4 regions of the Sporolactobacillus pectinivorans genome follow, and region 4 is predicted to be linked to each of the others. Evidence: riboswitches for the same ligand, from Rfam matches in the RefSeq annotation. Region 4 holds a riboswitch; each other region holds the start of a gene.
The links. Region 4 has a riboswitch for S-adenosylmethionine ahead of metK (methionine adenosyltransferase). Riboswitches for the same ligand answer to the same signal wherever they lie in the genome.
Positions count from the first base shown of each region.

Region 1: it holds a riboswitch for S-adenosylmethionine, as region 4 does, so the genes downstream of both, COP04_RS06620 (cyclase family protein) here and metK (methionine adenosyltransferase) in region 4, are expected to answer to the same signal.
Region 2: it holds a riboswitch for S-adenosylmethionine, as region 4 does, so the genes downstream of both, COP04_RS13030 (Fur-regulated basic protein FbpA) here and metK (methionine adenosyltransferase) in region 4, are expected to answer to the same signal.
Region 3: it holds a riboswitch for S-adenosylmethionine, as region 4 does, so the genes downstream of both, COP04_RS07150 (LysR family transcriptional regulator) here and metK (methionine adenosyltransferase) in region 4, are expected to answer to the same signal.

Region 1 is NZ_NXGA01000001.1:1,382,257-1,389,953, reverse strand. It holds gene COP04_RS06635 (IS3 family transposase) at 1-769, opposite strand, end outside; gene COP04_RS19485 (hypothetical protein) at 994-1,143, shown strand; gene COP04_RS06630 (hypothetical protein) at 1,349-1,876, opposite strand; gene COP04_RS06625 (APC family permease) at 2,329-3,735, opposite strand; gene COP04_RS06620 (cyclase family protein) at 3,767-4,516, opposite strand; SAM riboswitch class I at 4,885-4,992, opposite strand; partial or broken gene COP04_RS06615 (galactokinase) at 5,813-6,156, shown strand; gene galE (UDP-glucose 4-epimerase GalE) at 6,163-7,158, shown strand; partial or broken gene galT (UDP-glucose--hexose-1-phosphate uridylyltransferase) at 7,155-7,697, shown strand, end outside.
Region 2 is NZ_NXGA01000001.1:2,682,601-2,690,297, forward strand. It holds gene COP04_RS13025 (ArnT family glycosyltransferase) at 1-1,910, opposite strand, end outside; SAM riboswitch class I at 2,185-2,288, shown strand; gene COP04_RS13030 (Fur-regulated basic protein FbpA) at 2,370-2,534, shown strand; gene COP04_RS13035 (S53 family peptidase) at 2,872-4,482, opposite strand; gene COP04_RS13040 (L,D-transpeptidase family protein) at 4,699-6,096, opposite strand; gene COP04_RS13050 (hypothetical protein) at 6,448-6,654, opposite strand; gene mgtA (magnesium-translocating P-type ATPase) at 6,675-7,697, opposite strand, start outside.
Region 3 is NZ_NXGA01000001.1:1,478,344-1,486,040, forward strand. It holds gene COP04_RS07130 (amidohydrolase) at 1-711, shown strand, start outside; gene COP04_RS07135 (hypothetical protein) at 827-1,306, shown strand; gene COP04_RS07140 (MerR family transcriptional regulator) at 2,034-2,432, shown strand; gene COP04_RS07145 (MDR family MFS transporter) at 2,448-3,620, shown strand; SAM riboswitch class I at 3,960-4,066, shown strand; gene COP04_RS07150 (LysR family transcriptional regulator) at 4,182-4,631, shown strand; gene COP04_RS07155 (hypothetical protein) at 4,804-5,118, shown strand; gene COP04_RS07160 (hypothetical protein) at 5,111-5,575, shown strand; gene COP04_RS07165 (ABC transporter ATP-binding protein) at 5,806-6,570, opposite strand; gene COP04_RS07170 (ABC transporter permease) at 6,564-7,556, opposite strand; gene COP04_RS07175 (ABC transporter substrate-binding protein) at 7,593-7,697, opposite strand, start outside.
Region 4 is NZ_NXGA01000001.1:3,214,839-3,222,535, reverse strand. It holds gene COP04_RS15810 (spore germination protein) at 1-541, opposite strand, end outside; gene COP04_RS15805 (hypothetical protein) at 556-807, opposite strand; gene COP04_RS15800 (ABC transporter permease) at 1,081-1,902, shown strand; gene tagH (teichoic acids export ABC transporter ATP-binding subunit TagH) at 1,918-2,712, shown strand; gene ytkD (RNA deprotection pyrophosphohydrolase) at 3,352-3,861, shown strand; gene pckA (phosphoenolpyruvate carboxykinase (ATP)) at 3,917-5,497, opposite strand; SAM riboswitch class I at 5,702-5,809, shown strand; gene metK (methionine adenosyltransferase) at 6,036-7,262, shown strand; gene COP04_RS15770 (tetraprenyl-beta-curcumene synthase family protein) at 7,502-7,697, shown strand, end outside.

The DNA.
Region 1 (7,697 bases), 1.8 Mb from region 4:
CACCCTTATGACTCATACTGATCTGCATCTTGGCCTGTTTTAACACATCGACGTAGTCGTTGGAGCAGTACTGAGACCCTCGGTCAGAGTGATGAATCAGCCCCTCACCCGGTCTCCGCTTGTGAATGGCCAGCTTAAGTGCCTGCAGCGGAAGTTCCTTGGTCATTGACTCTGCCATGTGCCAGCCGATCACCTTTCGTGAGAACAAATCGATCACCGAAGCCAGGTACACCCAGCCCTCCAGTGTCCAGATATAGGTCATATCCGTGGCCCAGGCCTGGTTAGGTGCTTCCTGATGGAACTGGCGGCTCAACAGATTCGGGTAGACCCTCAGATCATGCTTCGAGTCGGTGGTCACAACATACCGGTGTTCCGGCACGGCCTTCAATCCCATCGCCTTCATATAGCGTGCCACGGTCTTGAGCGAAACGCAAAAGCCCTTGCGGGTCAAGTAGCGGTGAATACGCGGGCTGCCATACCGCTGCTCTTTCTGCTCAAAATAGGACTTGATTTTCCGCTTCAGCGTTTCACGGGACTTCTCCCGCTCTGTCGGCCTGTTTTGTCGTTCGTCACTGGCCCACTTATAGTAACCGCTCTTCGATACGTTCAGAACTCGGCACATCAGCACGACAGAATGTTCATTTCGATGAGCATGAATGAACCTGTACCTTATGACTGGCCTTGCGTGAAGATGTGCATGGCTTTTTTTAAGATCTCGACCTCCTCTTTCAGTCGGGCATAAAATTAGTCTAAATGGTGGACACAGCAAAATGGGAGCCCATATGATTGAACTATAATTTTAAAGGATGTGTTCACAGTGCCGAAACATCGAGCTCCTGAGTATAAAGAGTGTGTCGCAAGGCTTGTGGTGGAAGAGCACCGGGGCGCTCATCAATGTTCAAGAACAATTACTCCGGTTTTACCAAAATGGAATATAATCCGCTCTGTTGCGTCGAGAGATTGGCCGACGACTGATCAACACCAGATAACAAATTGGAAACAGAACTTGCACTCTGCAATGTTGACGGATCCAAAGCCGAAGAGGATAATGCGTTCCACAATAAACTGTCCGACAAAAGAGGGTTTGACGTAATACCGCTGAGTGAACTGGGGGCCGAGTTAGCTGAATCCGTGCTTCTGTAAGAATCCAGGCCACTGAATAATTGTGAATTTGAGTCATCCAACAATAGCGAAGCTAATAAACTTACAAATTCCGGAGAGACTTGTTTCGAGAAAACAAACCCTTATTTTTTTATTCATCAGGGCATTCAGTTTTATATACCTTTTGTTCTCTGAGGTGGACAAGATTCAACATTCTGCGATTACAGCTTTTTTTAGCGGAACACTTTTATACATTCTCTACTTTTTGAGGATCTTCATTAGCGCCCTCTTTGATCGTTCGATTCGCCTGATAGAAGTAGGAGAACAGTGTCAGTTCCATAAGTGCTAACAACAAATCAATGGATACCGCTTCCTGATAAGGATCGCTGGGATTCACAAAAAACGGATCTCCACTAAAGAAAAAAACATTCGTACTTAAGAACACAGCGAGAATGGACGCAACCATCCCCCATTTTGATAAGCTTGACGAAAAAGAACGGAACCCAAGTAATGGAATCAAGATAAAGGAGACCCCGGCAAACAGTTCGGAGCACATGATGATCGTCCCAAATAACGTTGAATTTGGCAAAACGATACTTTGGAGAACCGGATGATAAAATCCGAACGCGGCATTAATGGATGTTCCCAATTCATGATGGAAGCCGGGAACAAATCCACCAAACAGTTTACTTAATCCAGACATCAGGAATTCATAACCAATAATTAAAGTGAAAAACATAACCACACGATGAGCGAAGGTTTTCGAAAGACTCATTTTTAAATTCCTTTTTATGTTTCATTTTCTTACGTTAAAACTTTCATTTTACAATGATTAATATAAGCAGTTGAACTGAATTTAAACTGAAAACAAGCATTCAAAATAAAGCAAACAGTAAAAAGCTTCCTTTTCGCCGGATACGCGGCAAATAAGACAGCTTTTTTTCTATAATCCGGATTGTTGATTCACTGATACAATAAATAACCGCTTCATGAAACCTCTCCTCAGTGTTAACAGCATCCTTCCACCGTTTTGATTATACTGTGTGCCCACCGGACATGCATAAATTAATTGCCAAATACTTTCGAACTCAAATTGTTGGCTTGGTTGGTCAATCCACCTCAAAAAAAGAATCGAAGAGAAATTCAAATAAATTTCTCTCCGATCTTTTTATACTTTAAAAAACTTTATTGACAGTCAAAATAGCTCACTCAATCATTAATGGGACATTAATTAGTAATATTTGATTGATCTGCAGCTACCCTGCTCCCTTTTTGGTAATAATAAGTATAAATACTACCTATTGCAATAAAAGCAAGTGCAATATATGGGAAAATATTAAAAGGATACGAAAGAGCTGATGGGCTAACGTTCGCCCAAAGCACGTAAAGTAGGAGTAATCCACCTACGATAGGTGCAATATTCTGCCAGGTCCATACTTTCTTATTAAAGCCAAAATATGCAACTGAGCTTATGCAAGTTAGTAGATAAACAACAATGAGACCAAGAGTTCCAATTGTCCCAATGTAATAAAATACCGTAAAGCCATCAATTTGCAAACCGCTACCAAAATAGAGAGCAATTATCGGGATGACCGATGCGATTGTAATGACACTATCGGCAATATACGGTGTGTTATGTTTTTCATGCACTTTCCCAAACAGCGAAGGAACCTTCCCATCTTTTGCTAACTGATAAAGAGCTCGACTACTTGCTGTACTGGAACCTAATGCAGTAGAAAATGCTGAAATGCTGATAGCAAAGGTGATAATTACCGTGAACACGGCACCGGCATACTTATTCGATAATTCTACGATTGTTGAGCCGGAACTTGTGAATGCCTTCAGACCAGCACTCGTAACACCAAAGCCGTTAATCTCGGCAAAACTGACAAAAATGTAAATTACTCCAGCAAAGATAACAGTACTCAAAATTGCAACAGGAATGTATTTTTTCGGATTCCTACTTTCCTCTCCAAGACTAGCCGCTCCTTCAAATCCTGCAAAACTCAATATGGCGGCAACCATACCGGCACCGATACCATTAAGAGATGATCCATTAGAAAATTTAAAAGGTGCAGCACTAAGTCCGGTTGTTGTACCTACCCTTATCAATACAACTATTGCGATACCCAAAACTAGGAGAACAGAAAAAATTTCTATAAAGAGCATGATTCTAGTGCTTACTTTGATATCATAATAGGTAATATACCAGATCAACAATAAACTTAATAAGGCGAAAATCACCCAAGGAATATTTATTCCTGTAAGCTGGCGAATAAAATCACTGAATAAATACCCGAATGCTGATGAGCAACCACTCGTATAACCTGCATAAGTAAGCAAAAGTGCCCAACCGCTTATTGCACCAAATTTGTTTCCTAAGCCGGCTTCCACATATGTATAAGCAGAGCCAGCGGAAACAAATTCTTTGCCAAATTTAACAAATGCTACCGAAACAAGTAGCAATGCAATAACTGAAATAATGAAAACTAAACTGACAGAATAGCTTGCGCTTGAAGCGATCAGCCCAAAGTTCATTGAACTTGCAAAGGTAGGCGCAAGAATTGCTATAGACAGTGCGATAACCTCTAGAAAATTTAACTGATTTTTTTTAAGTGTTTTTTTCTCTCCCATATTTTATCCTTCTTTGCTAATTAGTTATTTTTTATTCTGTTATTGCCCATACTCTAGCGGGAAGTCCTGTTGCTCCTTCGATATTAGGAGAAGCAATAAAGATAACTGCACCTACTGGCGGGACTTGATCCAGATTTGTCAATAACTCGACCTGAATTTTTCCTCTTTCCAAAACAAAGCGCTCACTGACCAAATCACCAACTGCCAGAAACCCGACAGAAGCATCAGTATCCAAAGTTTCATGCCCATTTCCCGCCACATTTCGCTCATCAAACAAAAATTTTAAGGTCTCAACTGTCCAACCAGGGCAATGTTCATTTCCATCTGAATCTAGATTTGACAAAGCCTTTTCATCTGGCCATCTTTTGCTCCAATCTGTGCGAAGTGCAACAAAGGAATGTTCCGGAATTCTTCCATATTTTTTTTCATGCTCTGCAATGTCTGCCAGTGTTAACTCATAATCCGAATTTTGCTTAACCTTTTCTGAAACATCAATCACAATCAGTGGAAACACTAAATCTTTTATGCCAAATTGATCAGAAAGCTTACCACTCTGAACAAAGTGTCCAGGATAATCTATATGGGTTCCAAATTGACCAGGAAATTTGAAGGTTTGAATTCTGAGTCTCAATTCCTGATCATAATCATATACCGTTTTTCCTATCTCACGTACTCCATCCGGCATACCTCCCCAATATGGGCTTTCATCGTTCAATCCATGAGACAAATCAATCCATCTGAAATCTTTCAACCTTTCTACTTCATTCCATAAATTACTCATACTCATCATCCTATACACAAAATTTAATAAAAAAGGCTTGCTATCATTCTTGAACCCGCTTTAAAAAATGCATCCAAAAACAAAATAGAATTTTCAAGTGGGGAACGGTCAATAGTATGTATCACCAACTGTTCCAGCAATGACATTGATGGCAATCGCTCGTGCAGAGAGTGAAATGATCATTGTTTTTTATTCAGAAATAACAACCCCCTATGCTTAAAGTTATTTTTGAATTCAACTTCCTGAGAATTTTTAATCAAGCCCCCTTATGTTCAGTTTTCTAATCCAAAAAAATAAGATACAAAAAAGCCGTTTGCTTTGAATAAGAAAACGGCTTTGTGCTTTTTTATTTTATTAAGCACTTTGTTCTCTTATCTCTCAGATTAATCTGCTGGAATTAACACCAATACATTCCTCCTCAGAATGCTGGTTGTCGGGTTTCATAGGGCCAGTCCCTTCACCACTCTTGATAAGATATATTAAGTTTTTTACTTTAGATAAAATAATACAAAACAATTTTATAAAAAACAAGAGATATTCATACTTTTTTTATCTGTTTTATTAGTTTTATCTCTCAAAGTCTACTGTTTCTGATCTGTACGGCCGCCCGGATCCATGGTTTATGTTTATAGGTGGTCAAAATTTATTGGAAGAGCAATTTTAAAATAATTAAAGTAATATTAACGCGTTCCTTTATACAACTATAGGGACGTTTGTTTTTTAACAAAAAACCTCATTTACTTATGATACGGTTCTCCGCATCAAAAATAGTAGCGGAACAGCTTTCATGATTAATGAAATAAACAGGGGTATTTACCCATTTAAAAATAGACATAATAGTCGCCATCTGCTGTGTAGATGACGGTTGTTCATTATGGATAAACACTGCTGACACCGTAAACTAATTAGGTCATTCCGACGGTGTCCGTGTTTGAAAAAGCTCTAAATTGTTGTTATATCAAGCATTTATCAACATTTTGGAACAACATCATCCGGAATCAAAAATAGTCATCTTCAAAAAAATTTAGACACTAACTTTAAAAGACATGAACCTGTATTTAACATGGTTCGTGTCCCTCTATTTTAAGTTATCAGAAATATAGCCTTTGGACTTAAATGCAACATGTAAATTTTCAATAGCTTCCTTTCCTGTATAATTCCTAGAGTAAGCGTCAAATAATGGGCAGCGGGTTTGCTGAAAGTAATAAGTACTATTTTATTTTTGGTCGATTTAATTGACTTCAAAGTCAAAACCAGTAAGTTATTCGCTAATTCTCCATAATCGCCCACCTATTTCGGACTAACAAAGCGCGCGAAGCTCTGAAGCGCAATGACCTGACTACATTTGGAAAACTTGTCAATGCATCGCATGTCTCGTTGAAATTCGATTACGAGGTGACCGGAAAAGAACTGGATACGCTGGTGGAAGCCGCATGGAAGCAAAAAGGCGTACTCGGCGCCCGGATGACCGGAGCAGGATTCGGCGGCTGCGCCATTGCCCCCTTGTTCATAAATCGGCCGCTGAAATGTTTAAACAGAGAGTCGGCGACGTGTACGAGCAAACCATCGGTTATGCTCCTTCGTTCTATGTGGCAGAAATTGCCGACGGTGCGAAGAAATTAATGAATCAGGAGGTTTGATGACCCGTGTCAATTTTAGTTGTCGGCGGTGCCGGGTATATCGGCTCGCATACCGTGGATTGTCTGATCGAAAAGGGCCGTTCGGTTGTTGTCGTGGATAACCTGTCCACCGGGCACCGGGCTGCGGTCGCCGATCAGGCCGTCTTTTATGAAGGTGACATTCGTGACAAAGACTTTCTCGCCGGTATCTTTGAAAAGGAACCCATTGACAGCGTGATCCATTTCGCCGCCAATTCACTCGTCGGTGAATCAATGGAAAAACCGCTGAAATACTTCGATAATAACATCGGCGGCATGATCAGTCTTCTTGAAATCATGCAAGATTTTAGTATAAAAAGGATTGTCTTTTCTTCCACAGCCGCCACATATGGCATACCAGAGCACACGCCAATCCTGGAAAGCGACCCGCAGGTGCCGATCGGCGAAAGCAAGCTGGCAATAGAAAGGATCATTCATTGGGCTGATGAGGCCTATGGCATCCGTTTTGTTGCCCTGCGCTATTTCAACGTCGCCGGTGCCAAGCCCGACGGAAGCATCGGTGAGGACCACCATCCGGAGACGCACCTGATCCCTGTGGTGATGCAGGTGGCTCTTGGAAAGCGTCCGAAATTGATGATCTTCGGTGATGATTACGATACGTCGGACAGCACCAATATCCGCGACTATGCGCATGTTACAGACCTTGCCGACACGCATATTCTGGCCGTCGACTATCTGGTGAAGGGCGGGAAAAGCGACTGCTTCAACCTTGGATCGGCAACCGGGTACTCCGTCAAACAGATTCTTGGAGCGGCGCGGGAGGCAACAGGTAAGGAGATTCCAGCTGAGGTTGGGCCAAGAAGAACCGGAGATCCGGCAACTCTGGTCGCGGCGAGTGTCAAAGCCCGCGAGATCCTGCACTGGGAGCCAAACTTCGATGACATACATGAGATCATACGCACAGCATGGAACTGGCATCAGAAGCATCCGAGAGGCTACCAGGATAAGGAGAAAGCGAAGTGAGTGAGAGCCGTGAAATCGAATATTTTGTCGATCAGCTTATTGAACATAGCGACTATGAAGAGACGGACCGGCGCTATCTGATTAACCGGGTGCTGGCCCTGGTTGGAGAAGGTGAAAGTAAAGCGCCCGTTTCGGACAGAACAGAACTGGTTGAATTGAAGGACAATCTCGTCGCGTTCGCCGTCCGGAATCACCGGATCGATGACAATCAAAGTTCTCGCGATAGGCTTGGCGCGCAGCTGATGGATCTCGTTACGCCTCCTCCTTCCGTCGTCAACCGTATATTCTGGAAAAAGTATGTAAGCCATGGTCCTTTGGAGGCCACCGACTATTTTTACCGCCTATGCAGACTCAATGACTATATCAAGACCAAGGCGATCCGGAAGAATATCTATTTTCGCTCACCGGCTGAATACGGTGATCTGGAAATTACAATTAATCTCTCCAAACCGGAGAAGGACCCGAAAAAGATTGCTCTCGCTAAAAAGTGCCGGACTCCGGATACCCGCTTTGTCAGCTATGTATGGAAAATGAAGGTT
Region 2 (7,697 bases), 530 kb from region 4:
CCGCCCATGGTCATAACCGCATAATTTGTCTTAAGCATGATCGAATAGGCTGACTGCGCTCTCTGAACAGCTAGAATGAATTTCTCTCCATGATCATTTTTTTCAAGATAACTGAGCAGCTTGTTATCTACCTGCCCGCCCATTCCGAAACCGAAATTACCTTGCCGTCCTGCACCTGCATTGCGGCGGAAATTAAAGTCTCCATTCATCCTACTTCCGCTTTTGTTTCCGTTCCACTGCTGAAATGTTTCTGATCCCTGCTGAGCTATTTGATTCCGGCCGTCGCCTGCAAAGTTCATTGAACGTCCATCACCCATTTGCTGTGGAAATCCGCCCATTGCCCCGGCAGTCACCGAACTCGGTCCGGCCGAAGGAATGGAACTGTTTGTCTGGTTCAATACTGCGGGCATGGTCCAATAGAAAGGCGGAAGAAGCAAAGCACACAAACCTGCAATAGCAAGCCCCCGCTTGGCCCCCTGTTGATTGCTCGTCCGCCAGATCAGCCCAAATACAAGACACAGAACCCCGGCAACCGCCGTGAGTGCCGTCCAAACCGAAGAGATGTTGTTTTGATAGAAGATCAGTGCTTCAAATAACAGGGTGATACAGGCAGCCACCGGCAGAAGCAGGCTGGTCCAGGAATTCCTTTCCAGCTTAAAGAAGGACCACAGCGTGATGGCTTCAATTCCCACTAGTGCGGCAATCGGCGGTCCCATCAGGCTGAGATAGTACGTATGAATAAAACCGGCAATACTGAAGAAAACCATTGCAGGAAGCAGCCAGGCCAACCAGAAAATAGCAAAGGTATGCTGCTGCGTCAATTGCCTCCTGCGAATAAAATCAACGACAAGGCCGATCAATCCGAACAGAGCGAACGGCAGCAGCCAGCTCGCCTGGCCGGACAGAGATTTTGAGAACAAACGGAGTGGGCCGGCCTCCCCGGTACCAAACATGCCGCCCTGCTGCCCCCCTGCCCGCATCATATTTCTCCCCGACATTTCTGCTTGCCCCTGTGGCGGAAACATACTATCTCCGCTTCCAGATTGATCAGTCTTGGAAACAGACGTTCTTGATCGATTGGCGGCGGACGTCCCCCCCTGCATACCTGTACTGCCCGAACTCCGCTGCCCGGTCAGCCGTGAAATCCCATTATAACCGAGAGCCAGTTCAAGTACGGAATTCGTCTGACTGCTTCCGATGTAAGGACGGTTGCTGGCAGGTACCGAATCGACGATCACTGCCCATGACAGGGAAACTGCGGCAAGGACAACGGTAGCCAGTCCTAAGTGGATAAGCTTTTTCTTCCAGCCTGTTTTCATGGCCAGCCAATAGAAAAGATATACGGCCGGAAGTACCATAAACGCCTCGAGCATCTTGACGTTAAAACCAATGCCGACAAGCAGGACACTGATGATCAGCCAGCGCATTTTTCCACTGTCGGCCGCTTTGACAACCGCCCACGCGGCAATCATCAGAGTCAGGATTAAGATACTATCCACATTGTTGGTTCTGGCAACAGTTGTAAAAATCGGTGTCAGTGCCAGTGAAATCCCGCTGATAAAGGCAGCTGTCCGACCGGCTTTCTTCTTGACCATCTGATACAGAATCATGCAGGAGATAACACCTGCCGCTGCTTCCGGGAACAGGACGCTGAAATTGCCGAAACCGAAAATCTTTGCGCTCAACGTCTGAAGCCAGAGTGCGACCGGCGGTTTGTCCACTGTAATAAATCCTGCCGGGTCAAATGACGCATAAAAGAAATTGTGGAAATTCTTCATCATGCTCTTGACCGCTATAGTGTAGTATTCATTTGTTCCGGCCTTGTTTAACAGAAAAAAATTCAAAAGCAGTGAAAAGACAGTAACGGTAAGAAAATAATAATCCAATGTTTTTTTCTTCAACCTGTCCAAGCAAAGTTCCTCCTCAGCCGTTGCGTTTTTGATAGTTCAGAATGGCCATCTCATAGTACGATTGTCACCTAACTGTCTTAAAATAAGCTTAACTTTTCTTTTCTTTTCCATAAAAATGGATAGTGTACCGGGAAACTTAAAACAGCCACCCGTGAAACAGGTGACCGTTTTGAATTTTTACAGATCATCATTCATCAAAAGTATATATGGTTTCATTTCATAGTTGACAACCGTGATTAATGCGTTTATGATGAGGTCAATTGAATAACTTTCCTACTTATCCAGAGAGGCGGAGGGATTGGCCCAATGAAACCTCAGCAACCGGTCGTTGTAGACACGGTGCTAATTCCAATAAGTGTTTTGCTTTGAAGATAAGTTGAGAAGATCTAAAAGATCGCCTTCTCTTCTTTTCTGAAGAGAAGGTTTTATTTTTTCACACAAGAAAGGAGCACATGTTAAATGAGTGCTTTATTACGACAGGTTGTGGAGATTAGACGTCAAGAACTTATTGATCAGCTGATCGAGGCAGATGTATTCAAAAAAGACGGAAAGCAGCTTTTTGAATTGACGTTAACAGAACTGGAAAACGAATACAGATCCCTTCGATCAAGGTCACATTTTTAAAAAAGGACCGACAAAAAATTCAAGCTTTTTTCAGGTCAGAGAAAGCTTTCACCTCCGGTTTTAGATTTGGGTGTTATGCAGATAAAAAGGACCAGGGCAATGAGGATGTTCATTTGGACTATACGATCCTCCGACTGTGAAAACCGATATTTTTTTGTGTGACGACTGATTTATTTACAGGATGACCGATATTTTTCCGTGACGGCTGATTTATTTGTGGGAACCTAATTTTTATTATTCTAGTTTTTATAAATGAGCCGTGGTACGGCAAACGAGTGAGATGAGTCCTTCATTTCATCTCACTCGCTAAGGTTATTGCTGAATTTCATTGCTTCAGTTATACCCGAAAGACACCGGCAAGATTTGTACCAATAGGGCTTCCCATACCGGTACACGCATCCCATCCTGTACGGGCATCATAAGCGTTAGCTTCCCGGCTTGAATCATTATTTCCCTTTGTGATATCTCGCAGTGAAGAACGTGAAGATCCTCCATATAGCGTGGGATTCATAAATCCAACCGGGCGGCCGAGATCCTGATTGATCAGAGCGATAAGTCCTGCCCAAAGCGGTGCAACAGCACTGGTCCCGCCAATGACTGTCCGCTGCCCGTCCACTAAAATCCGGTAACCCGTTTCGGGATCCGCATTGCCGGCAACATCCGGAACTCCGCGACCAACCTTTGCCCCTGGGTTGGCAGAAGGCGGCACTTGAGCGGACATCTGCCATTCGGGAAGAGCAAAATATTGGCTGACGCCGCCTCCCGTGCTACTGTCCGGCCCGTCATTCCAAACGGTTTCGTCCGCAATGACCGCCCCTGTCCCTTCCAGCCTTGTGCCGCCACAGGCAAGATTATTCGGGCTGGATGCGGGAAAATCTACATGAACGAGACCGTCATCGACACCATCAGAAGAACCGCGATCCCCTGCCGCACTGCAAATTGTGACACCGAGCGCACGAGCGTCTTGGAACGCACGATCCATCGCTTGCATCGCCTGTTCTGACCAATTACTCTCCGCACTGCCCCAGCTGATCGAAACAACAGAAGGTTTATTTTCGTTATCATGAACAGCTTTGTTGATTGCATTCAGAAAACCAGCATCCGTATTGGAAGCGAAATAAACAGCGATTTTCACTCCCGGTGCAACCGCCCCCGCTACTTCAATATCCAGAACAACTTCACCATCCGCACCATTGGCGTCCCCAGTCGGCTGATTGCCGGCACCATTCACCGGAACTGCAATCACTACCGGTGCATCAATACCCAATTCTGTAAAATATTCGTTCAACTCACTTGGATTATACCCACCTCCCAGTTCAATAATCCCGATACATTGCTGACTTGCCTTGCTGTCGGTGGGAAAACTGTATAGTTGAGCGACTTGCTCTGGTGTATACGATTTCGATGTCTGCCGACTCTGAACCGCGTTCTTAGTCTCACGGAGAATCTGGAAATGCGTTCTTGCCTGGGGACGATTGTCAAGTCCAAAAACATTTTCAATAATCCCGGCAAGGTCCTTTGGAATTTTGATCGAATCGCTGTGCCCACGATAGGTAAAATTCGGATGTTTGTATCGCTGCAACTGAACACCGAACGCATGATTAAAATCAGCCGTTTTGCCTGAAAGAATGATCGTTCCGGCAGCGCCATTAACCTCTTTCACACTTAAATGATGGCCCTTTGCAAAAGATTCCACCTTTTTCAAATCCTCCTGGTCTGCTCCGTAAGAACCGGCAAACTCTTCCCGGCTCAGCTGCTTTACCTGTTTTTCACCAAACAAATGGTCAATCGAAGGGCGGCGCACAAGAACAGTGACTGTCATTTCTTCGTCCGGATCTGCCGGCCCGATTTTTTGAGCATTCACTACTTGAGAGCGCTCACTGTGAGGCAATGGCATTTTCTGCGAGCTTTCCTGTCGATCTTGTCCATTCAGCGAATGTTTATCCATAATCTTTCTCCTTTTGATCTTGTTTAATTTTAATTTATCATAATCTTCTCGCTTTTTCATGATGCATTCGTTCGATTTTGTTCCAAGTAATAAAAATTTCCACCCCAGCGTGATAGATTCCATTTACAAAAGGGAGACGTAGCCTAAAGAATAAGGGAGAGCCCATGGAAACGGCTCCCCCTTATTTCTAAACTTCTTCGTTTGATAGATTACTATTTAATAAATAACAACTGGTTCATTTTGCGTGAGATTATCATAGACCTGTTTCATAACATTCGGCGGGGTATTGACGCAACCGCCCGATCCTTGGTTCAGATAGGCATTAGGTGCCCAGTTATGGCGCCAATAGGCATCATGAAAACCGCATCCGCTGTCCGTAAATGGTGCCCAGTACTTCACTTTTACTGAATAATGCGGATCACCAGATTCGCTGCCTACAAGTGTTGAAGGGGATTGTTTATACATGATATACCATACTCCCTTAGGCGTATCTTCATGGGTATCCTGTCTGCCCGTGACAACATTGGTCGTCACCTTTAATTTACCATTTTGATAAATCCAGATACGTTGCTGTTCAATGGACACTTCTGCGTATGTGTCGCCGATACCGTGATTCGCTGTAACATGGTAACCAATGCCGTAAGTGCTGTAACCGACTCCGTACACATTATAGGCGCGCAGCGACGTATCCCCTTTTTCTAAGGCATCCTGAATCCGTTTTGTTTCGGCGGGAACATCAAGTGCCCATCCATAGGATTGTCCTTGAACCGAGATCACCGACCCGGAATGCGTTTTGAATTGAAAATTTTTATTCAACGTTGACTGGGAACGGTTGATCGCAGCGACTCTATTCTCAAGGCCGCTTGTGTCAATCGTCATCTTCATGTCTTTGGATACCGTCGCATTTTTAATTAAATCACTGGCTTTTAGTGTGTAAGTTGTATTCTGAACTTGGTAAGCGACAGACTTCTGAACAAGTTCCTGCAGTTTTTTCTTTTCATTCTTAACAATTGTGCTGTCCGATTCGATCGGCACTGAGCGCACAGCTTTCAAATGGATCACGCTGTAATACTCATGTTGATCATAATCTTTTAATAGTTTGGCAGTATCATATTGTTCGCCCCCTACACTATTAGAAACAAAGATTCGGCCCTGATTCAAAGAGGCCCGGGCATCCAACGGTGCTTTAAGACTTTTGTTCATTAACGCAATTTTGGCCGCTACTTCTCCCCTCAGCTTTTGGCTGCGTTCATTTTCTGCCTTTGAAGGCACCAGTGAATAGTCCTTTGCAACTGAAGAAGGCCACCACGTCTGCTGTTTTTTTAACAAACTTCTGACTGAAGGCAGGTCGTTGTTTGTAAAACCCGCCTTCGTGCCCTTTTCATTTACAATAAGCTTGTCGCCGATATAGACTTCATTTTTTAAAACCAGTGCCTTTAACTTTTTTATTGTCTGATCAGCTGTCAGTCCACCCACGTCTGTTCCATTGATCATGATTGAGTGGTTAAACCGGGTTGCCTGATAATAGCTCAGCCCCGCTATACCCACAATAATAAGTACGACAAAAACAGTGATGCTGCTTATAATAATGATATTAATCTTGCGAATGACCATTCACCTCAAAAAAAAGATTTACTCACTAAACGTTTTATATTATGAAAATGTTTCAAGCAATATTAGTTATATATAAAATAAAGGAATTGGTTCTTTTTAACAAGTCTTATCCATTATTCGAAAACCAGATCCGGCGGAAAAAGCTCGTATCCCTTTCTCATAAATGACTTCCAGATGCGAATTTTCCGGCAAGTTAAAAAGTCGGAAGAAAAATAATTCTCCCGACTTTTAATCCCTGTTCTATTTATATTACAAGCATCAATCAGGTAAGTAATGAGTATGAATGCAGCCAGCACCAGCACCATTATTTCCAGAGACTTTTTCAACTGCTCCGTGTAATGAACCCAACTTTCAATCAGCATTTCTTTTGTCATGAATAACAAGAGACAGCACAAACGCAAAGGGAAAGAGCAACAATCCGAAAACGTACCATTTTAAAAAATTCCGGCCTTTTTCAAATGCTTTGACCGCTGGATAAGTTGAAAACAGTCCAAGCAGCATGACACCAAATGCTCCATACAATCCGACGGCCGTGTAAAAATTCTGTCCGTTAATCATAATATCTGCCTCCTCCACGATTACAGCAGTTCACCATATCTTCTTTTATACATTGTTTTAAGGAATGTCGCCAGCAGCATGTAGCAAATGATCATGCCGATCAACCATGGAAAATAAGAAGCAGGCATTGCCGACATCCCCAATATGTGCCCAAAAGGCGTGTAAGGGACAATGGTTCCAACCGCGATGGACGCGGAAGTAAACAGCAGAACCGGCAGCGACGCCCTGCTCTGTATAAATGGAACCTTGGGCGTGCGCAGCATGTGGATGACAAGGGTCTGCGACCACAGGCTCTCTACAAACCACCCGGCGTTAAACAGAGTGACGAACAGTCCGCTGTTGGTGCCTTGAACCCCGTACGCTCCACCTGCAACAGCCGGACAAATGACAAAGAACATAACAATGTAGGTAGTGATATCAAACACTGAACTAGTTGGCCCCAGCCAGATCATAAAACTGCCGATCGAAGAAGCATCCCATTTGCGCGGAACCTTGAGATAGTCCTCATCCATGTTGTCCCATGGAATCGCGATGCAGGAAATGTCATAAATCAGATTCAGAAAAAGGATCTGAATGGGCTGCATCGGCAGGAAAGGAAGGAACGCACTGGCAGTGACTACCGAAAACATGTTGCCGAAGTTGGAACTAGCCGTCATTTTTATATACTTAATTATATTTCCGAAAGTACGGCGTCCTTCCAAGACACCCCGCTCAAGCACCATCAAGTCTTTTTCTAACAGGATAATATCTGCAGATTCCTTTGCAATATCAACTGCTGTATCAACTGAGATACCGACATCTGCCTTGTGCATGGCGGCGGCATCATTAATCCCGTCGCCCATGAAACCAACGGTATGGCCATTTTCCCTTAAAATAGTGACAATCCGCTCTTTTTGCTGCGGGCTGAGTTTTGCAAAAACGCTTGTGGTTTCCGCAGCTTCGGAAAGCTCTTGGTCATTCATCTTGTCAACATCTGTACCCAGCAGCAGGTTATCGACTTTCAGTCCAACTTGTTTGCAGACGTATCGAGTCACCGCATCGTT
Region 3 (7,697 bases), 1.7 Mb from region 4:
AAAGGTGTCGCGGCTATTATCGGTTTTCATAACGAGCCGGGGATTTCATTGGGCAAGATCGGGATACGTTCGGGTGCCTTTATGGGTGCCATTGATAAATTTAAGGTGACACTTCGTGGCAAAGGGTCACACGCGGCGCACCCGGAAGCCGGTCATGATCCAATCATCGCCTTGACCACTACAGTAAACGCACTGCAATCAATCATCAGCCGTAATCTATCTCCACTCAGCGGTGCTGTTGTGAGCGTGACCCAGCTGAATGCCGGTAATGTATGGAACGTTCTACCAGAGACAGCCGTTTTCAGCGGAACCGTTCGAACACTGGGGGCCACCGACCGCAAGATGATCCATCAACGATTTTCTGAAATTGTCACACACACAGCGGCTGCATATGGAACAACTGCTGAGATTGACTGGTACAGCGGCGATCCTTCCGTGAACAACGATAGAAGACTTTCAGAGATTGTGGCTGACGAAACCGGTAAATTTGCGACTGTATTTATCCCTGAGCCAACACTGGGCAGCGATGATTTCGCTTGCTATCAGGAGCACATCCCCGGTGTCTATGCCATTATTGGCGTTAATGGGAATGTGAGCGTTCATAATGCCCACTATACAGCAGACGATGGTGTGTTAATCTATGGTGCCCGTTACTTTGAAAGGAATGCCGTCAGAATTTTACAAAAACTGGAAAATGAGTCAGTAAGATAATGTGACTGGCAAGGATCAGGTGCCCAGACAGCCATAGACTGGCTATGAATCTGCAATTGAACGGTGAGATAGAGATTCCGAAGGAGCAAATCCTGAAGGGAGTTAGTGAGGCATCATGAAGGAACTTAAAAAGACATTCGTTTCATTTTTCAAACTGCCACTGGTTTTATCTCTGTTATTAATGCTCTTGCTCGTTTCCGCTGGTTGCGGAGCACAAAATGCAGAGGTACCGCATCAGATACATAAAGCTGCCAAGGTGAAATCTTCGAAAAAACCTATGGTGGACGTATCGACTAACTACGATTTTAAAGTGAAAATAACCCCTCCAAAAGTTGGAAACGATAAACTGGCTCTTGCTGCCTTCTATAAAGGGAAAAGAACAACAGATCTCCAGAAGGTTTCTCTGTCAATAAAAATGGTGGTTATGGATATGGGAACGACTCAAATCCAGTTTCCGGTGAAAAACCTGGGTAAAGGGACGGTGCTTGTTAAAGATACATTTCTGATGCCCGGCCGTTTTTTGATCCATATCCATGCCCTAACAGCTTCGTACAAGGTTGCTAATAAGGATATCATTGTTAACATCGACAATTAACTACGGGAGAGCATCGTGCCGCGACAATCAGAAAAGTTGTTCGCAACACATCCGCCGTCCTTCTTACTGCGGATGCGTTGTTTATTTTTCAAAGCAGTTTATCTGCGATGGCAGTGTGAAATTGAGTCGGATTCTGTTGTTACATACACCATTCAGATTACTTCCGAGACGAAGGTAATCCCCAAACGGCATTACGTATCCTGGATAAGGTAAACTACCGAACGGATCAGTCAGTGGCGAGATGGTTAATAACGAACACAAAGGACAAAACAAGTGATCTGGCAGACGAACAGACAGGAAGTGGTCCCTTTGTCAAGATAGAGAGAGCTAAGATAGGGAGTGGTGTGTAAATCTGCTCTCTATTTTATTGCCCCGCTCTGAGCAATCTTGTCCCTCGGTTTTGTCCTAAGTGCCCTTCAGAGATAGCACAGTTGGGCTTTTATAATGATAATATACACAATATCTATATTATAGAGAAGTAATGGATTTTTCAGTCAGGAATTGATATGAATGAAACTGTTGATAGTTTTGCACCTGTTTCAGAATAAGCTTCTTTTTCGAGACCCTTTTTCTTCCTTTTTACCATATCAATTTGGTTTATCTGGCTTTTGCTTCCTTACCCTGACGCGTTAGAAGGTAAAGCCAAGTTTATGAGAAGAATTTTGATTATTGCTCTTGACTTAGAGGTAACTCTAATTCTTATACTACGAAAAAGGGGATAGGTCATATGAATAAAATCAGTGATGTTTCGCAGTTGACGGGGATGTCTGCCTATACACTTCGCTACTATGAAGAAATAGGTTTACTTCCTAAAGTTAAAAAGAATTGTTCAGGTGCAAGAAATTATAGCGCCGAAGACATTGCATTTATCGAATTTATCAAAGGTTTAAAGAAAATGGGACTCTCGTTAGAAGAGATCGTCCATTTTGGAAAAGAAGGTTGTATCAGTGAGAATAGAAGTTTGACCGGGAAGGTTGAACTCAGAAGTGTATTAGAGAAACGTTCGGCAGTATTAGAAAGTCATTTACGAAAACTTGATGAAAAACGAAAAATCATTGAAAATAACAGGAAGAAAATTATCGGCCGAATGAACTTATACAAGGCAATGATAGACAAACAGCACTAATGAGGAAGGGTTAGCTTGAAGCATTCAAAGTTAAAATGGTTAGTCACTGGATCAATTTTAAATAATGCAGGCGTTAGTTTTATTTGGCCGTTAAATACTATTTACATGCACGATCACCTAGGAAAATCACTGAGTGTGGCTGGCCTTGTGCTGCTATTGAATTCAATGACAACGTTGATCGGTAATTTTTGGGGCGGACGGCTGTTTGATCGAATAGGTGGCTATAAAACGATTTTAATTGGATTGTTTACCTCGATTATTTCACTCATTGGTTTAGTTATGAATCACGGCTGGCCTCTTTACGCAGTATTTTTAATAATACTCGGTTTAGGCACAGGTATCATTGTTATATCCATTAATTCGCTTGCTTCCAGCATGTCCGGCTACGATCATCGTTATGTATTTAATTCAATTTATCTCGGACTTAACATCGGGGTGGCTGTTGGGACTTCGATTGCCGGTTTCATCGCTGATATCAATATTTCTCTTATATTTACAGCAAACCTGCTGTTATATGTAGCCTTTTTAACGATTGTTTTATTTTTTTACAAAAATATAGAGGCTGTTCATCTACAAAGTCATCCTGAAAAAACAAAGAGGGCAAAGATGGATCGTAGAAGTCATAAACAGTTCATCAACGTCTTTATCATTTGCTTTCTTTATTTCATCATATGGACCGGTTATGTGCAATGGCAAAGCAATATTTCGGTTCGTTTACCAGAATTAGATATTTCAATAAAGCAGTATAGTTTTTTATGGACAATCAATGCAGTGCTTATTATTTTAGGTCAGCCATTTATTTCACAAATTATTAAGAAAGCGGCTCATACTTACAAAGCACAAATTGATATAGGCATTGTTTCGTTTATTTTATCTTTCGTCGTTCTCATGTTCAGTCGGCAGTATGCGGGATTCATAGTGGCAATCGTTTTACTGACTTTTGGTGAAATGTTTGCGTTTCCGGCGATACCGGCCATGATCAGTACGATTGCCCCCACTCAGCAGAAAGGATCTTATCAAAGTTTTGTAAATATGTCATCCACTTTGGGAAGAGCACTTGGACCAATACTTGGCGGAGTTGTTGTTGAACAATTATCTTATGTTTATCTTTATTTAATGACGATTATTCTAATAGGTATATCGACTTTCATTTTTCACTATATGTTAAAACATATTGGCTCGTATTGATATAGAAGATATTCTTCATTAGCAAAATTTCAACTTTCTCGGAATAAAAATTGAACCAAGTATAAATGGAAAAATAAGAACGTGTAAAAATATAAAAAATGGGCGATATCTTGCAGCTCGTTTCGTGAATAACTGACATACAGCCATTGACTCAATCTTTATAAATCCCATAAAAGCAACGCTATGGAAAATTATTTTGTCTATCTATATGCATACTACTTTGAATCGATCTACTGTGGAAAAGCAAAATACACAATAAACATATAAAAATAGTATGAATTAATCTTGATTTTTATATTCAAGTTATATATTCTGTAGTTAACCCCAAATTTTAATATATTCTTATCCAAAGTGGCAGAGGGACTGGCCCGATGAAGCCCGACAACCAGCACAGTGTGTATGGTGTCAATTCCATGAACACAATAATTGTGTTCAGAAGATAAGAAGAAAAAACAAGCCTTCTTGTCTCTTGGCTTGTTTTTTCTTAGGTTGTTCAATTTGTCGATTTTTCTTAATGGGATCAATTTGACATTAACTTAATCTAAAGGAGTGCGTTTGAAAGTGCTAAAAAAGCAGCCCTCATTCAGGAAACTTTTTCAAGGGAACGTGTCGGACATTTTGCATGATGAACACACCTTGAAAATGATTGACGCGAGAATTGATAAAAAATATACTGGTAAATTTTCAGAAGTTGCCCAGAAAATGAAGGGAGGCGAGGGCACACCGATTAATACTGAAATAAACCCCAATCCTGCGATGACGATCGACCAGTTGAACGCTTTCCTGGCTGTTGCTGAATCTCAGAGTTATCAACTGGCGGCAAAGGAGTTAATGCTCTCACAGTCCACGATTTCTTCACGTATTAAAACGCTTGAAAGAGAATTGAATGCGGATCTCTTTGTTAAAGAAAGGTTGGGCTTGCATTTGTCAGTACGTGGGGCTGTTTTTGCACCCTATGCCAGGCTGATGGTTGATACTTTTAGAAGGGCATTGCTGAAATTGGGAAGCTGACAAATGCTGTGCGCGATGGAACAAATTAGTAAGCCGTATTGCAAGTGTTTTTTCTTTTTTTGCTCTTCTTTCATAACTATAAGGATTAAAGGAGAGTGGTAGAGATTTTACATAAGGTATATTCGATCAGCAGTTTTGCTGAAAAACTAACAGTCAATCGCGGGTGTTTCCATTGTTAAAAATTTTACGATTCATTCATTATACGGCTGGTATGGTGGGTTCATTAATTGTTCTGCTGATGTCTATCACCGGAATCCTACTTAACCACCGCTCACTTATCGGTTACTCCTCAGCTGCATCAATGAAGATACAAACACTGATCTTTGCGCTGCATTCAGGGTATGTAGGAAATACCTCTATTGTCTGGCTGACTGATATAGGCGCTATTTGCATGATTGTGCTAAGTATTTCAGGAGTCTGGATGTGGATTAGTTTTGTCATAAAAATCAGTAAGGGAAGAAAAAGGAGAAGAAAAAGGAATGGGTAAAAAATTCATCACAATTGTCTTCAGTGCACTGTTCATTTTTACACTTGCAGGGTGCTCCTCATCAAATGCAGGCGGTGCGTCAAGTTCGCAATCTACTAATAATAGTACGCAGTCGAGCAGCAGTAATAACAGCAGCAGTACGAGCAAACAGTCTCTGAAGACGGCGCTTGAGAACGAATTGAGTGGGTTCACCAAGGTAGAACAATATATTAAAAAATCAGATTATGAATTGGCTGATACGCTGGCTGGCCAACTGCATGACGAATTCCACACAGCCATTTTACCGCCGCTGCAGGCAAAAAAAGGCGCAACCTATGCGGAGAACGTTCATGCCCAATATGATGCTCTCCAGAATGCGATCACAAACAAAAATCTTTCGCAGATTAAGTCACTTGTGAAAGTCAACCGGACGAATCTTTATACTGTGGCAAAAATTCTCGGTGTATCGCTGAACTAATCATTTCGGAAAAGTCCATAATAAAACAGGCCGCCTGCTCAAATCGTTCGGGCAAGCGGCCTGTTTTAAGGTTAGTCATCAATAACGTAACTTAGGTTGCTCCCATACATGGAGATCATGAGGCTCAATCCCTGCATGTTCATATCTATTGATTTGTACCATCTTGCAGTTCCTCCGATTGTGACGGATTTTTTAAGTCCGTTAGCTAAAATGGAATCAGAAAAAACACATCAAGCTGAGAAGTTCAACACATCCAGAACTTGTTCTTTTAAAGCAATGAACGCCTTACTGTCGCGATGGCGCGGGTGAGGCAGCTCCACATCGATCACTTTTTTCAAAATGGCGGGGCGTGGTGTCATGGTGAAAATCCGGTCTGCCAGATAAACAGCTTCTTCGACATCATGCGTCACCATCACCATCGTGATTTTACGCTGTTGCCAGATCTTGATGAGTTCATCGTGCATCTTCATCCGGGTAAAAGCATCCAATGCACCGAAGGGTTCATCAAATAACAATACCTTCGGATAATTAATCAGTGCTCTTGCCAGAGCGACACGCTGCTGCATGCCACCGGAAAGTTCGTAAGGATAATTCTTTTCAAAACCCTTTAACCCGACTAAATCAATGAAGTGCTGAATGTCATCATGCTTCTTACGATATTCACCAGCTAATTTAGGGCCGAATCCCACATTTTGTTCGATCGTCAACCACGGATATAGCGTAGGATCCTGAAAGACTAATCCGCGTTCACGACTGGGCCCTTCAACAGGGTTTCCGTCAACCAACACTTCTCCCGAGGTCGGGTGGTCCAGACCGGCTAATAATCGTAATAAAGTAGATTTGCCGCAACCGGAAGGTCCAATCAACGCAATAAATTCGCCCGGTTTTACCTCTGCGTTCACGTGATGTACGGCTTCGACCGGAGTACCGCTGTCTGTACGCGCTGGAAAGGCTTTTCGAATATTGTTGAACGTGATTTGCCCATCTTTTACCATTTAATAATCCCCTTCTGCCATCTCAGGAAGTAGTCACGTACTTTGAAGAGCAGCGTAATGATCAATGAGAAACTGATTGCAATGACGATCAGACCGGCGTAAACATTCGCGTACGCCAGTATTTGCCGCTGCCAGTTAATATACCAGCCGATACCGTATTTAACACCAATCATTTCAGCGGTCATCAGTGTAATAAATGACGAGCATGTCCCGTTGAATATGCCGACGAAAATATTAGGCAGCGCGCTGGGTACGGCAACTCTGAAAATCTTCTGTAAGTCCGTGGCGCCGAGTGTGTCTGCCACTTCCAAGAACGTCTTTTTAACATTGGCAACACCGGAGTTCGTTAACACGGTTACCGGGAACCATGTTGACAAAGCAATCAGGAAGACCGATGCCTGAAAACTTGTTGCAAAGGCTGACAGAGCGATCGGTATAAATGCGGTAGATGGAATTGGGCCCAGTAATTTAACAATGGGGTCCACCCAGTAATTCCACTTTGTATACCAGCCGATCAGTACTCCGGTCGCCAGACCTGTTACGGTGCCAATGAGCAGTCCGATTGCCAGCAAGCGGGCCGAATAGGCCAGACATTCTAACAGAAATGGCCAATCCGTAACCAGCACGTTTAGAATTGCTTCAGGCGAAGGGAAGAAAATTGGCTGAAGCAGTGCCAGTTTAAGTGTGACGAAATTATACAGACCGACGGCTAGAAATGACGCACCAATGAAGTAACTTTTATAGACGAACTTCTGCAGACCACCGAAAAGGGTGTGATAGGTTGCTAATACCAGAGTGATGATTAAAGCTGCAATCAGCAAATCTGTATACCATGGAAATGATTTGGTCAGCAGCGCCTCGCTTTTCGGAACAACCAGTTGAACGATAAGAGTAATGGCGATCGCCAGACTGGCAAAGTAGGCCCGTCCGGCCTGTCGTTCACTTAGTCGGGTGGCTCCCTTGACATACAATGAATCATTTTCCAATAAAATCCCTCCCTCTTAATTGCATTGCCGAATCTCTTATTGAATGCCTTTTTCCTTCAAGAAAGAGCGGTTGACAAGTGCATCCACATCGACATCCTTTGAAACGACACCAATCTTCTGCAGACTCTCAGCCACTTGCAA
Region 4 (7,697 bases):
GCGTGTTGGAGATTTTGCCAATCCGGAACTGTTCAACCGTAAACTGGGGAATCGGTATGCGCTTCCTCAGTAAACTGATATTTGTATCGATTGCTTCAACAAATGCTTCTTTCGGACCGATGACGCTTGTCTCGATTTCAGGTTTTTCAATCTGTCGCCCTTCGCGTGAAACAGTAGGGACAATCAGGCAGTTCAGGCTGCTTTCTTTCTCTTGGACGACGATGCAGCCCTCCATCAGTTTTGACTGGATGGTGTAGAGGTCCGACGCGTGGCTCACCTTTTCCACAGGGATCCGTTCCTGAACATCAGAAAAACTGTGGATCTGTGAATCATAAAGAAATGGGAGTACATCGCGATGGACCGATTCCAAATTAACGAGTGAATTAAAAAAGGATATCCAGCATTGGAAAGATCCCTGATCATGCTGATAATGGGAAAAATCCGGATTATCTTTCAGCTGAAGAAACAGCTCTTGTATCGTTTTAGGTGCCGCACTCTGCTCCTCTTTCATTGACTGATTCTTTTTTTTGTACCAGAACATGGCGTTTCCTCGATTCAGGATGGCTTTTTTTGCTGCTTTCCAGGCAGCTGATTCTTTTTCGTTTCATCTTTTCTCTCTTCAAGGAACACAACAAGGAAGGGAACGATGCTGGACCAGCTTATTAAGAGAAACAGCATTATTTTGGAAAACATGTCCATACGAAGCAGCACACAGACGAAAAATATAAATAAGAGCAGAAAATAGCTGAGAAAGAGCAGAACGCTGAGCAAGGTTCGTTCCTCCGGGGTAATCGGTAAATTTGTCATTGAGGGTACTTCGAACAAACCCTCAATAAGAGAAAGGTTTAAGCATTCAGATAACCGTTGATAGTCTGCCCCGAAAAATATGAATCATACGATCGGCCAATATTCCTGGTTTCTGCAAGATTCAGGAGCTGGAACCCATTGTTATAATAGGTTCAGGTAAAACTTCAGTACGGTTTTCTTTTTTGACGAAGCTGTGTTAAAGTATTTGATGGAAGTTTTCTCGGCCTATTTTGAAAAGGCACTCATTATTGGGATGTTTGGAAGGATTAAAATATGAAATCTGCTTGGAAAGTGATCAGGGAGCAACTAAGCAACTTTTATCTGATCAGGCGGCTGTCGCTCTACGAACTGAAAAGTGAGAATAACAACAACTATTTAGGTATGCTGTGGGTGATCCTTAACCCAACGATTCAGATTTTTATTTATTGGTTTGTTTTTGGTTATATTTTGCATCGAAGCACCAGAGTATACGTGGGAAACGGCGACGCGGTCCCTTACGTTATCTGGCTGATTTCGGGAATTTTTCTCTGGTTTTTTCTCAACTCGGCGGTCATGGAAGGCGGAAGATCCATTTATTCACGGATCTGGTTTATTGCCAAAATGAATTTTCCAATGAGTACGATTCCGAGTTATGTCATCTTCGAAAAATTCTATCAGCATCTAATGCTGACGGGGATCGTCGTTGTGATTTTGCAGTTTACCCAATATAAGATCAGCATCTATATGATTCAGCTGCCCTATTTCATGTTTGCGGCGCTGGCATTTCTAGTGTCCGTGTCACTGATTACGTCGACTTTTACAACCATTGTCCGCGATTTGCAGCAAGTGCTGATTTCACTGATGCGGATGATGATCTATCTGACACCGTTTCTGTGGGCTCCGTATAACTTGCCTGCCGTTGTTCAGCATATTATGATTCTCAATCCGATGTACTACCTCGTCGAGGGATACCGGGCGTCACTGCTCGGCGTATCGTGGTACGGTATTGAGCATCTCAAATATACGGTTTACTTTTGGGGTGTCGTTATTCTAATGTTTATTTTCGGCTCAGTGGTTCATCTGAAATTCAGAGACCATTTCGTAGACTATTTGTAAGGTGGATAAGCCATTATGGAAAAATCAGTCGTCGTAAGCCACATCACGAAAAAATATAAAATGTATAGCAAAAACTCTGAGAAAATTCTCGACCTTATTTCTCCCAAAAGTTATGGAAAATCGTTTTATGCGATTGAGGATATCAGTTTTGACGCGTACAAAGGCGATGTTGTCGGAATAATCGGCGTTAACGGTTCCGGAAAATCGACATTGTCCAACATTATTGCGGGTGTCGTACCTCCCACATCAGGATCGGTAACGGTTGAGGGCGAAACGGCGCTAATCGCCATTGCTTCGGGTCTGAAGGGAGAACTGACCGGCAGGGAGAATATCGAGCTGAAGTGTCTGATGCTCGGGTTCAATAAGAATAAAATCAAGGAATTAGCTCCTGATATCATTGAATTTGCGGATATCGGCGATTTTATCGATCAGCCAGTCAAAACATATTCGAGCGGAATGCGTTCAAGACTTGGTTTTGCCATCTCCATTCATATTGACCCGGATATTCTGATCATTGATGAGGCTCTATCCGTCGGTGATCAAACTTTTGCCGATAAATGCCTGGATAAAATGAACGAGTTTAAGGAAGAAGGAAAGACGATCTTTTTTATCAGCCACTCCATCAGCCAGATGAAGAAGTTCTGTGAAAAAGCGCTTTGGATTCAGTACGGACAGGTCGAGGGCTATGGCAGCATGGAAGAAATTATGCCTAAGTACGAAGCGTTTATCAGCGACTACAAGAAAATGTCCAAAGAGGAAAAAGCAGCCTTTCAGGAGAACATACGGCAGAGACGTACTGTCAACGCCTGACAATCAATCCTATGCAAGTGACTGAGCGGCCATGGCGGCCGTTTTGTTTTATTGCTGAGAGAGAAGGAAACGCGGATTCAGGCGCCTTGCTGAATTCCCTTAGCTCTTTCTAAAATTCCATCAGACCAAAGTTCCATTTTTTAAATTATTTGAATCCTTTTCCGCACTTTTGTTGTATTGTATAGTAAAGTAAGATTAACAACTTTTGATTAGACTATTGAAAATTCGTGCATACTGCACTCAATGACTGGCTTAACAAAAAAGAATGTTTCAGAAGGGAGGAAGGGATGTTTGGCCGCCTTTTAATGTAAGCGATTACTTGGCGCTGTCCCGCATTGATGATGAATCGGATTAACCTATTGAGAACAGCAGTGGAAAAACGCAAAGCTCATTTGATTAAACTCCTGAAAGATAATCAGGCAATCGATAATCCATCGAGGCTAAGTACATGGACACTGTCCGAACTTGAGTATGAATGGAAGCATTTTCGGGAGTGGCGGGGAAAAGATATTGGCTAGAAAAATTTGTTCGGGCCGGAGAAGTGTTAAAATAAACTCAGGCATTTGTATTTGCCTGAGACGATGCTGTGGATGTGATCTCCAAGGGGGGGAATCTCAGCACGTTGGGGAGGTTTGAGATTTGAGTGATATCGAAACATTTTATGACTATTACGGCAATCTGGTAAAACTTTCTCTGCAGGGCATGCCCTTTTCAAGCTGCCCGAAACATGTGTGGGTGGTCTGCCATTTTCATAAGCAGTGGCTGCTGACCATGCATTCCAGGCGCGGTTTTGAATTTCCGGGCGGCAAAGTTGAGTTGAATGAAACGGCTGAAGACGCCGCGAAGAGAGAAGTTTTTGAGGAAACAGGCGGACATGTGGCGAGGCTGATTCTTGTCGGCCAGTATGAAGTGAGCAGCAGGAATGAACAAATTGTTAAGAATATCTACTATGCTGAAATTGACCGGATTGATCTGAAAAATAATTATCTGGAGACAAAAGGTCCTGTATTTATTAGCAGGCTTCCAGAGAAAGTACAGGCGGATAAAAGGTATAGTTTTCTGATGAAAGACCGTGTGCTGACCAGCGCAATAGAGGCCATCCGCATGCACCGGCTTGTCCAGCACAGAATAGAAAATCTGACAGAATAAAGCACCGTCTCCGTGGTGATCGGGGGCGGTGCTGGATTATTGTTAACAGTCTATATCAGTTGGCAACAGGACCTGCCGAGCGGATGTCTTCGGAAGCTTCCGGAAAATGTCTGAAATTGTCCTTGAACTTCCGGGCGAGCTGGCGGGCAAAGCGATCATATTCGGACGCATTGCTCCATGTTTTCCATGGCATCAGTACATTGTCAGGGATGCCCGGGCATGTTTTTGGGATGTGGAGCCCGAAAATAGGATCCGTCGTTGTTTCTGCATGGGTGAACGTCCCGTCAAGGGCAGCCTGTATCATTTGCCGCGTGTAGGCCAGCTCCATTCTTTTCCCCGTTCCGTATGGTCCGCCGGTCCATCCGGTATTAACCAAGTAAGCGCTTACGCTGTGCGCCTTGATTTGCTTCCCTAGCAACTCTGCATACACTGACGCCGGCAAGGGCATGAACGGTGCACCGAAGCAGGTTGAGAAAGTTGCTTCCGGATCAGTAACGCCGCGTTCAGTGCCGGCCAGTTTGCTTGTATAGCCGGAAAGGAACTGATACATTGCCTGTTCCGGTGTCAGCAGGCTGATCGGCGGTAGCACACCGAACGCATCGGCTGTCAGAAAGATTATGGCAGTCGGATGTCCGCCGACACTTGGGATCAGTGCATTTGACACATTATTTAGTGAATAAGCCGCGCGAGTATTTTCTGTCAGCGAGCCGTTGTCGTAATCCGGGCACCGGTCGGGGAAGACGATGACATTCTCGAGCACAGTTCCGAATTGGATGCTGTCATAGATCTGCGGTTCTTTTTTTGGAGAGAGACGTATGGTTTTGGCATAGCAGCCGCCTTCAATGTTAAATATGCCGTCCGCTGACCATCCGTGTTCGTCGTCACCGATCAGATCGCGGTCAGGCACATTGGATAATGTTGTCTTGCCGGTTCCGGACAGCCCGAAGAAAAGAGCAACATTCCCGTTTTTTCCCTGATTGGCGGAGCAATGCATCGACATAATGCCTTCCTGCGGCAACAGATAGTTCATCACTGAGAAAATTGACTTTTTGATTTCACCGCCATATTCCGTCCCACCGATCAAAATGGTCCGGTGTGTGATCGATACGATAATAAATGCTTCCGAGCGGGTGCCGTCTGTCGCCGGATCAGCTTTAAAGCCAGGAGCCGCAAGAACGGTAAAGTTTGCATGATGGTTCTTCAGTTCGTCTGCAGTCGGTGAGATAAACAGCTGGCGGCAGAAGAGATTCTGCCAGGCGTACTCATTGATAATCTGTATGGGCAGACGATGTTTCGTATCCGCACCGGCAAAACCTTTAAAGACAAAACGAGCCTCCCTTTCGGTTAAATAGTGGACAACTTTTTGAAAAAGGCCTTCGAATACCGATTCACTGACTGCCTGATTGCGCGTCCAGTCAATTTTGTCTGTCGTCGTCTCATCCTTTACAAAAAATTTGTCCAGCGGTGACCGGCCGGTATATTTTCCAGTCGTCACAGCCAGAGATCCTTTGTCCGTTAAAACGCCTTCATTTTTAGAAAACGCTTTCTCAATAAGCGTCGCCGCAGATAAATTTACAAACGTATTCCTTGCTTTCAACAGTTCAGAGATGGGCGTTTTTGAGATGGTTGTATTCATCACTAACATCCCTTCCTATTTGGAATTCCATTTGACAACTTAAGTATAGCACACTGAAATTATATTTTTCTAACAGGGGAAGACTTTTTGTGAATTTTTTCTCATAGTACAATATATTAAATAATGCTTATGAGGTTCCGAGAATCTGACTATCAGTTGACACTTTTATATCCCTGCTTTATCATAGGATTTATAATACGGCTGCTCTTATTCCGAGTAGGCGGAGGGACAGGCCCGATGAAACCCGGCAACCGGCCGATATGGCACGGTGCTAACCTGCAGAGGAACTTTCTGTTCTTCTGATAATAAGAGGCGCATTTAGAGAGTTAGCCTTATCCTTATTAGGACTGGGCTTTTTTCATGCCTTGAAAACAAAAAGAAGAGGGATCGGGTACCGTTAACTTGCCTCGGGATTCGCGCATCTTTAGCCGGGCGCCGCGTTTCCGAAGTAAAACCGTCAGCGAACCGGTAGTGGATCATCGTTTGACGAATCTTTAATTAACCTCATATAATGTTCGAAAGGCTGGGTGAATGTGAAATGACGAAAAAGTATTCAAGACGGCTGTTTACCTCTGAATCGGTGACAGAGGGACATCCGGACAAGATTTGCGACCAGATCTCAGATGCAATCCTTGATGAAATTCTGCGGGGCGATCCCAACGCGAGGGTTGCCTGTGAGACAGCGGTAAATACTGGACTTGTTCTTGTCACTGGTGAAATATCTACATCGACTTATGTTGATATTCCAAAGGTTGTCCGCCAGACAATCAAGGAGATTGGCTATAATGATGCGAAGTACGGATTTGATGCGTCAAACTGTGCAATTCTGACCTCGATCGAAGAACAGTCAGCAGATATCGCTCAAGGTGTTAATCAGGCACTCGAAGCGCGCGAAGGCAAAATGACAGACGATCAGATTGAGGCAATCGGGGCCGGAGATCAGGGGCTGATGTTCGGTTTCGCCGTTAATGAAACGCCGGAACTCATGCCGCTGCCGATTTCCCTTGCACATAAGCTGGCGAAGCGCCTGGCCGATGTCCGGAAAAATCGTGAACTGACCTATCTCCGCCCTGACGGAAAAACCCAGGTCACCGTTGAATATGATGAAGAGGGACATCCGGCCAGAATTGATACGATTGTTGTATCCACGCAGCATGATCCCGACGTATCCGAGGAACAAATCAAGAAAGATGTGCATCAGTATGTGATTAATCCTTCAGTTCCTGAAAATCTGATTGATGAAAATACAAAATTCTTCATAAACCCGACAGGCCGATTCGTCATTGGCGGGCCACAGGGTGATGCCGGATTGACCGGGCGAAAAATTATCGTTGACACTTACGGCGGATACGCCAGGCACGGCGGGGGTGCTTTTTCAGGGAAAGATGCGACAAAAGTGGACCGCTCGGCATCATACGCCGCACGTTATGTTGCGAAAAATATTGTCGCGGCCGGTCTGGCTGATAAATGCGAAGTTCAGCTCGCCTATGCGATCGGCGTAGCGCAGCCGGTTTCTATTTCGGTGGATACATTCGAGACTGGAAAAGCGACGGAAGAGCAGTTGGTGAATCTGATCCGGAACAATTTTGATCTTCGTCCGGCAGGCATTATCAAGATGCTGGATCTGCGTCGCCCGATTTATCGCCAGACGGCGGCTTACGGTCATTTCGGACGCACTGATATTGATTTGCCGTGGGAAAAAACAGATAAAGCAGAATTATTGAAGCAGCAGATCCTCTCCGGAATCCAGGCCGGTCAGAATTGAGAATTTTTGACATTGTACCCCTCCATCAATTGAATTGGTGGAGGGTTTTTTGCGCTTTTTCTCGGATCAGGATGGTTAGAACAGAAGATGAAAACTTTTTTTGGACAATATGAGTATAATGAAAGAGAGGCCCGGTAAGAAACAGTTTTAAGAATGGGCTGGCGCAGGCAGACTGCAGTCAGACGCAGCGAATGTTTGTAGGATGTAGCGTCGTATTGACATAAGAGAGGACGGATTTTATGGCCGTACCATCCGAACCATTAAAACTGATCGTTCAAGTTTCCAGAAAAGTACTTCCCGGTGTACATAGCGAACTCGAAAACTGGAAACAGAAGGCAGAGAAAATTCCTGATCCGGAATTGCGCAACCAGGCACTTGCAAGCATTAAGGCGAAAACATTTCACTGTGAAGGTGGTGCGATTTACAGCCTTCTTG